2 regions of the Kribbella sp. NPDC004536 genome follow, and region 1 is predicted to be linked to the other one. Evidence: riboswitches for the same ligand, from Rfam matches in the RefSeq annotation. Region 1 holds a riboswitch; the other holds the start of a gene.

Region 1 (4,189 bases):
CGTGAACCTGACCGACGGCGTCTTCGAGGCGATCCTGGTGTTCGACGACCAGACCGAGATCTCGGCCCGGCCGTCGGACTCGATCGCGATCGCCCTCCGGACCGGCACCCCGGTGTTCTGCGCGGAGGAGATCCTCGCCGAGGCCGGCGTACCGATTCCGGACAGTGAGGCCACCGGCACCGACGAGGTGCAGGAGGAAGAGGAGGTCGAGCGGTTCCGGGAGTTCCTGGACCAGGTGACGCCGGAGGACTTCGACAAGAGCTGACGCGACCCCTGGAGACGGGGAATCCGTACAAGAGCGACTAGGTAACGATTCGTACGGCGGTCGCGACACGCTCCCGGCTCGACGCGGTTGTCGTTGACCCGCCTCGGGCGGCGGCTTACCGTGAAGAAGTCGTGGGGTGCTGTCACTCCACGGAGATGACTCGTACCAGTCGGTATCCAGGGAGGCTCAGGCGTGACACGCACCGGGGACACGGATCTGACGCAGTCGGCTTCCGACGCGCACGCCGAGGCGGCGGAGACCGCCGGCGTCCAGGGTCTGCTGTTCGACGACGACCTGCGGCCGATGCCGGAGGACGTCGGGTTCCGGGGTCCGACGGCCTGCGCGGCCGCCGGGATCACCTACCGGCAGCTCGACTACTGGGCCCGTACCGGCCTGGTCTCGCCGTCGGTGCGCCCGGCGACCGGCTCGGGTACGCAACGGCTCTACGGCTTCCGCGACGTACTGCTGCTGAAGGTGATCAAGCGGCTGCTGGACGCCGGGATCTCGCTGCAGCAGATCCGGACCGCGATCGCGCACCTGAGCAAGCGCGGTTTCGACGACCTGACCCAGATCACGCTGATGAGCGACGGCGCCTCGGTGTACATGTGCACCTCGCCGGACGAGGTCATCGACCTGCTGGCCGGCGGCCAGGGCGTGTTCGGGATCGCGCTCGGCGGGGTCTGGCGGGAGGTCGAGGGATCGCTGTCCGAGCTGCCGACCGAGCGGGCCGACGGCCACGACGACGAAGGCTCCGACGGGCACGCCGGCGACGAACTCGCCGCCCGCCGTCGCGCCCGGATGACCGGCTGACCTAGTTCTTCACTGTGCGCCCACTCACTGCAGACTCGCTCCGCGGTGTGTGGGCGACTTTGTTGTTACCGCTGAACGCCGACGACTCGATCGACTTCACGCGGTTGGAGGCTCAAGCTCAGGCTCTGGGTGAGACTTCCGTTGCTGGGTTGTACGCACACGGGACGGCGGGGGAGTTCCAGACCCTTACCGAATCCGAGTACGACCGGGTCAACCACATCCTCGCCGCCGTCGGGAAGCCGTTCCAGATCGGGGCGAGTCATCCGTCGGCACAGGTGCAGTTGTCCCGGGTTGAGCGTGCGGCGAAGCTCGCGCCCGGAGCGATTCAAGTGATAGCCCCGGACTGGTTGCCTTTGAACCCTGCCGAGATGCTCGCCTTCTTGCGGCGGGTGGGTACGGTGGCGGGGGAGGTGCCGCTGGTGTTGTACAACCCGCCGCATGCGAAGACTTCCGTGACGCCACGGCAGTTGGGGGAGTTGGCGGCGGCGGTGCCGAACCTGATCGGGTTGAAGACGGCCGGTGGTGACAGAGCGTGGTTCGACGAGGCCTTGCGGTCCGGGCTCGCGATCTTCGTACCCGGTCACTTCCTCGCGAGTATGTCGTTACTCGGCGCGCACGGCAGCTACTCGAACGTGGCGGCGCTGTCCCCGAACGGTGCGGTTGCCACCGCGCACGACCTGGACGTGGAGCGCCGGGTGGTCGAGTTCTTCGCGGCGCACGTCGTACCACTGCAGAAGGCCGGCCTGTCGAACCCCGCGCTGGACAAGTTCCTCGCCGCGGTCGGCGGCTGGGCGGACGTCGGTACCCGGGTCCGCTGGCCGATGCAGGCGGCCACCGACGAGCAGGTCGCGGCGGCGCGGCCGGCCGCCCGGAGCCTGCTGCCCGAACTGTTCGGAAATTCCTGGTAGCCTCGTTTCAGCCGTACACAGCACTCGGGAGAGTCCCGTTTCGTCGGGCGCCGAAGGGGCAATTCCTCCCCGGAACCTCTCAGGCCCATGGACCGAGTGCCACAGGCGACTCTGGAGCGTGTTCGTGCGTGACAGAGGGGGAGGCCACCGGCAGCGACAGTCAGCATCGGAGCCTCTAGTGAACGACACCCCTCAGCTTTCGGCGCGTGTTTCGGCGACGTTCGCCGACCGGCACATCGGTCCGCGCCCGGACGAGATCGCCCGGATGGTCCAGGCCCTCGGGTACGACGACGTCGACGCGCTCGTGGACGCCGCGGTCCCGGCCTCGATCCGGTCCGCGGAGGCGCTGCGGCTGCCCGAGCCGGCCTCCGAGGTGGACGCACTGACCGAGCTGCGCCAGCTCGCCGCCCGCAACAACGTCGCGACCACGATGATCGGCCAGGGGTACTACGGCACCTTCACCCCGTCCGTCATCGTCCGCCGCCTGGTCGAGAACCCGGCTTGGTACACGGCCTACACGCCGTACCAGCCGGAGATCTCCCAGGGCCGGCTCGAGGCGCTGCTGAACTTCCAGACCGTGGTCTCCGACCTGACCGGCCTGCCGACCGCGAACGCCTCCCTGCTCGACGAGGGCACCGCGGCCGCCGAGGCGATGACGCTGGCCCACCGCTCGAACAAGAAGAGCAAGTCCGAGCGGTTCCTGGTCGACGCCGACTGCTTCGCGCAGACGATCGCGGTCGTGCAGACCCGCGCGCAGGCGCTCGGCATCGAGGTCGTGGTCGCCGACACCACCGACGGTCTGCCCGAGGGCGACTTCTTCGGCTTGCTGGTGCAGTACCCGGGCTCCAACGGCGCCGTCCGCGACCTGAAGCCGCTGATCGAGGCGGCCCACGAGCGTGACGCCCTGGTCGCCGTCGCGTCGGACCTGCTCGCGCTGACGGTGCTCGAGGCACCGGGTGAGGCCGGGGCGGACATCGTCATCGGTTCCTCGCAGCGCTTCGGCGTACCGCTGTTCTACGGCGGTCCGCACGCCGGCTTCATGTCCGTACGGTCCGGTCTCGAGCGGTCGTTGCCGGGTCGCCTCGTCGGCGTGTCCGTCGACGCCGACGGCGCCCCGGCGTACCGGCTGGCGCTGCAGACCCGTGAGCAGCACATCCGCCGCGAGAAGGCGACCTCGAACATCTGCACCGCGCAGGTCCTGCTCGCGGTCGTCGCGTCGATGTACGCCGTCTACCACGGTCCGGACGGTCTGCGCGCGATCGCGGAGCGGGTGCACGACTACGCCGGCAAGCTCGCCGCGTCGCTGCGCGCCAGCGGCGTCGAGGTCGTGCACGACGACTTCTTCGACACCGTCCTGGCCCGCGTGCCGGGCCGCGCCGCCGACGTGGTGGACGCCGCGCGGCAGAACGGGATCTGGCTGCGGCTCGTCGACGCGGACCACGTCGGCATCTCCTGCGACGAGAAGACGGACGTCGCGACGCTGACCCGGGTCTGCCAGTCCTTCGGCGGTCGGTACGACAACACGCTCGAGGCGGCGGCCGTGAACGTGCCGCGCACCACGGAGTACCTGACGCACCCGGTCTTCAACACGCACCGGTCCGAGACGGCGATGCTGCGCTACCTGCGCAAGCTGTCCGACATGGACTACGCGCTGGACCGCGGCATGATCCCGCTCGGGTCCTGCACGATGAAGCTGAACGCGACCACCGAGATGGAGCCGGTCACCTGGCCGGAGTTCGCCGACGTACACCCGTTCGCGCCGATCGAGGACGCGGCCGGGTACGTGAAACTGATCGGTCAGCTGGAGCGCTGGCTGGCCGAGGTCACCGGGTACGCGAAGGTCTCGATCCAGCCGAACGCCGGCTCCCAGGGCGAGCTCGCCGGTCTGCTCGCGATCCGTGGGTACCACCACGGCCGGGGCGACCTGGACCGCGACATCTGCCTGATCCCGGCCTCCGCGCACGGCACGAACGCCGCCTCCGCGGTGATGGCCGGCATGAAGGTTGTCGTTGTCAAGGGCAACGAGGACGGCACGATCAACCTGGACGACCTGCGGGCGAAGGCGTCCGAGCACGCGTCGCGGCTGGCGGCGATCATGATCACGTACCCGTCGACGCACGGCGTGTACGAGGAGAGTGTCCGCGAGGTCTGCCAGGTCGTCCACGACCACGGCGGCCAGGTGTACGTCGACGGCGCGAACCTGAAC
Region 2 (4,189 bases), on a different contig from region 1:
GGTTGTGGTGACGCCGGCGGGGATGTCCACCTCGGCGGGGGTGGTTGCCGTCGGCAACGGGGTGTTCACGGTCGACGGAGCACCGGGGGTCGCGGTGGTGCTGTGCGGGATCGCGATGTTCTCGCCCGGCTGAGCGGGCTGGGGAGCGGCGACCGGGCTGGCCGGTTCAGGCCCCGCGCCTGGCAGCGGCAGGAACGACGCGCCGATCCGCGGACCGCCGAGGAGGGCAATCAGTACCAGTACCAGGTAGCCGCCGACCACGATGCTCACGCCCGTGGCGACCTGACGGCGACGCCGGGAAGCCCTGGCAGACATCGGATTCACAAGTCCCGCAGGGTATCGGTTCACCCGGCGTTTCAAACAGCCCTTGGAAGAATTTCTACACCAGGACTTGAAAGTCTAGTAATGAATGACCATTTACGCAGCCGTAGCAATGCGGTGCGTTAACTGATTGCTCAGGTCAACGCCTGCAATCCGACCACCGACAACAACCGGAGCTTCTCGGCGGCCTCGGAGTTCGGCGCGGCGGTGTAGACGACCATCCGCAGATCGCTGCCCGGTACGGCGAGGATGTCGCAGTCGATGTCGAAGGCACCGACCACCGGATGCCGGATCGTCTTCCGCTCCGACTGATGGAACCCGACCACTCGTTCGTCCCACAGCCGGGCGAACTCGGGGTACCCGCTGCGCAGGTCGTCGATCATCGCGCGCAGGTCCGGGTCGGCCGGGTAACGGGCGAGCGACGCACGCAGGTCGGTGACCATCGCGACCCGGAAGGCGTGCGCCTGCTCGGGGGTCTGCTCGAAGCGGCTGCCGGGTCTGGCGAAGTTCAGGTAGATGATGTTCCGGTGCCGCCCGTGCCAGGACGACGGGTCACCGGCCAGCGCGGCGAACAACGGGTTCCAGCTGATGATCGTCCAGGCCGCGTCGCACACGCACAACGGCGCTCCGTCCAATTGGTCGACGATCCGCTGCACCCCCGGCGGGATGTACGCCGAGATCCGCCCCGGTGACGGCTCCACCTCACCGGCCAGCGCGAACAGATGGTTGCGCTCGGCATCGGACAACCGGAGCGCCCGGGCCAGCGCGGTCAGCACCTGTACCGACGGCGAGTCCGACCGCCCCTGCTCGAGCCGCACGATGTAGTCGACCGATAGCCCCGCGAGCAAGGCGAGCTCCTCCCGGCGCAGCCCGGGCGCGCGCCGCTTCCCGCCGACCGGCAGCCCGACCTCCGAAGGCGCCACCCGGTCCCGCCAGGCGTGCAGCGTCTTCCCGAGCTCGCTCATGTACTCCAGTATCACCCGCGCGACCGGCGACAGCCTGGTACTGCTGTTACCTGGTCAGCACTCGATGACGTTGACGGCGAGGCCGCCGCGGGACGTCTCCTTGTACTTGATCTTCATGTCGGCGCCGGTCTCGCGCATCGTCTTGATCACCTTGTCGAGCGTGACCACGTGCACGCCGTCGCCGTGCATCGCCATCCGGGCCGCGTTGATCGCCTTCACCGACGCCATCGCGTTCCGCTCGATGCAGGGGATCTGCACCAGCCCGCCGACCGGGTCGCAGGTCAGTCCGAGGTTGTGCTCCATCGCGATCTCCGCGGCGTTCTCGACCTGTTGCGGCGTACCACCGAGCACCTCGCAGAGACCGGCGGCGGCCATCGAGCAGGCCGAGCCGACCTCGCCCTGGCAGCCGACCTCGGCGCCGGAGATCGACGCGTTCTCCTTGTACAGCACGCCGATCGCGCCGGCCGCGAGCAGGAACCGGACCGCGCCGTCCTCGGTCGCGCCGGGCACGAACCGCCGGTAGTAGTGCAGTACGGCCGGGATGATGCCCGCGGCACCGTTCGTCGGCGCGGTGACGATCCGGCCGCCGGACGCGTTCTGCTCGTTCACCGCGAGCGCGAACAGGTTCACCCAGTCCATCACCTTGAGCGGGTCGACCGACCACGGGTCCTGGCTGAGCTTCTTGTGCAGCGCGTGCGCGCGGCGCGGGACCTTCAGGCCGCCGGGCAGGATGCCCTCGGTCTCGCAGCCCTCACGGACGCAGTCCTGCATCACCTGCCAGATGTGCAGCAGCCCGGCGCGGATCTCCGCCTCGGTCCGCCAGGCGAGCTCGTTCGCGAGCATCACCTCGCTGATCGACAGCTGCGACTCGCGGCACCGGTCGAGCAGCTCGGCGCCGGTGGTGAACGGGTACTTCAGTTGCGTGGTGTCCGGCACGATCCGGTCGCCCGCGGCCGCGGTCTCGTCGACGACGAAGCCGCCGCCGACCGAGTAGTACGTACGTTCGCGCAGTACGGCCTGGTCCGCGTCCCGGGCGACGAAGACCATCCCGTTCGGGTGGTACGGCAGCGCCTTGCGCCGGTGCATCACCAGGTCGGTGTTCTCGTCGAACGCGATCTCGTGGGTACCGGCCAGCAGGAGCCGGCCGCGCTCGCGGATCGTCTCGGCGCGCGCGTCGACCGAGTGCGTGACCACGGTCTCCGGGTCGGCGCCCTCGAGCCCGAGCAGCACCGCCTTGTTGCTGCCGTGCCCGTGGCCGGTGGCCCCGAGCGATCCGAACAACTGCGCCTCGACGGTCGTCGTCGCGGCCAGCAGGCCGTCGGCGGCGAGGCCGAGTGCGAACGTACGGGCGGCGCGCATCGGGCCCACGGTGTGGGAGCTCGACGGGCCGATCCCGATACTGAACAGGTCGAAGACACTGATCGCCATCGTGTGGAGGTTCCTTCCGGTCGTCGTTGACCGTTTGGTGTCCTCCCCGCTCTGTTGGGCGGACTGCCCTCCAGAGGTGCCTCGCCCGCGCGGTGAAGGTGCCTGAGAGATTCTTGGGGAGAGTTGCTCCTACGGCGCCCGGTTCGCGGAGATCAGCTCCGGCCCGGGTCTCTCCCGCACGGGTTCATGCGGCTGTTGAATTGACTGACGTTGTGGACGGTACGGCGGTCTGCCGGGCGCCGTCAATCCGGCCTGTCCGGACCGCCCAGATCTCGAAGAACCAGGTGAACAGTGGCGGAACGCTGGCTGCCAGCGCCGCCAGCGTGACCGGCCACGACCAGCGCAGCGGGCCGCGGACGGCGAGCACCGTGACCACGTACGCGATGAAGATCCCGCCGTGGATCGGGCCGAAGATCTGCACTCCGAGCTCGTTGTCGGACAGCACGTACTTGAACAACATCCCGATCAGCAGCCCGGTCCACGAGATCGCCTCGGCGATCGCCACCGCCCGGAACCACTGCGCATGTTTGATACTCATCAACGACCGACCCTAACAACGGCCCCAAGCCAGGGGCCGCGCCGTGCCTCAGCGCGGCGGCACTTGGGCCGCCGTACCCTGGGGTGATCGGTCAGACCGGGACGCCGGTGATCTCGAGCACCCGGTCCAGCTCGTCGCCGCGGACCAGCCGGCCGGACATCAGCCGGAGCTCCGTGCAGGCGGACTCCAGCGCCTGCGCCTGGCTCCGGCAGTTGTCGACGTACCAGAACGGATCGTCCGGTTGCGGATCGTCGGCGTCGTCGATGTCGGCGTACCAGTGCCGGTCGCCGCAGTTCATTACGCGCACCCGTAGGTTCATGATGACTACTCCCCGTACCCAGGGATGCCGGGTCCCCCTGGCCCCGGTCGAGGCCGCCTCGGCTGGGCGCGTGGTCCGCGGCCCCCCACTGCCACGCGCCGAGCCGAGATCAGCCCTCCCCCATCCAGTACATCGCGCCCCACCGGCGAACGTTACTGTTTGTGACCGGTAATTTTGATTACTTCCCGAGGTGCGAGCGGGTCCACTGCTCCAGGCCGTCGGTGGTGATCGGCAGCGCCTCGGTGAGGATCTCCAGCCGGTCGTCGTGCACGACGACGTTGTCCTCGATCCGGATGCCGATCCCGCGCAGCTCCGGCGGTACGGTCTCGTCGTTCGGGTGGAAGTACAGACCGGGCTCGACCGCGAGCGCCATCCCGGCCTCGATGGTGCCGGCGAAGTACGCCTCCGGCCGGGACGCGTCGCAGTCGTGGACGTCGAGGCCGATGTAGTGGCCGGTGCCGCAGACGATGTACCGGCGGTGCTGCTGCCCGTCCGGGCCGAGCAGTTCGTCCATGGACACGTCCAGCAGGCCCCAATCGCGCAGCCCCTCGGCCAGGACGCGGAGCGCCTCGTACTGGAACGCGCGGTACGGCGCACCGACCTTGACGGCCTCGAGCG

Evidence for each region. Region 1 has a riboswitch for glycine ahead of gcvP (aminomethyl-transferring glycine dehydrogenase). Riboswitches for the same ligand answer to the same signal wherever they lie in the genome.
Region 2: linked by a shared signal. The riboswitch ahead of ACFYRU_RS07900 (L-serine ammonia-lyase) and the one ahead of gcvP (aminomethyl-transferring glycine dehydrogenase) in region 1 are both predicted to bind glycine.

The regions. Positions count from the first base shown of each region.
Region 1 covers NZ_JBIALY010000002.1:1,901,078-1,905,266, reverse strand. The annotation lists gene ACFYRU_RS23870 (bifunctional nuclease family protein) at 1-265, shown strand, start outside; gene ACFYRU_RS23865 (MerR family transcriptional regulator) at 458-1,075, shown strand; gene ACFYRU_RS23860 (dihydrodipicolinate synthase family protein) at 1,123-1,983, shown strand; glycine riboswitch at 1,999-2,088, shown strand; gene gcvP (aminomethyl-transferring glycine dehydrogenase) at 2,162-4,189, shown strand, end outside.
Region 2 covers NZ_JBIALY010000001.1:1,599,903-1,604,091, forward strand. The annotation lists gene ACFYRU_RS07890 (hypothetical protein) at 1-270, opposite strand, end outside; gene ACFYRU_RS07895 (helix-turn-helix transcriptional regulator) at 456-1,286, opposite strand; gene ACFYRU_RS07900 (L-serine ammonia-lyase) at 1,341-2,714, opposite strand; glycine riboswitch at 2,795-2,901, opposite strand; gene ACFYRU_RS07905 (DUF3817 domain-containing protein) at 2,899-3,252, opposite strand; gene ACFYRU_RS07910 (hypothetical protein) at 3,344-3,571, opposite strand; gene ACFYRU_RS07915 (aminopeptidase P family protein) at 3,750-4,189, opposite strand, start outside.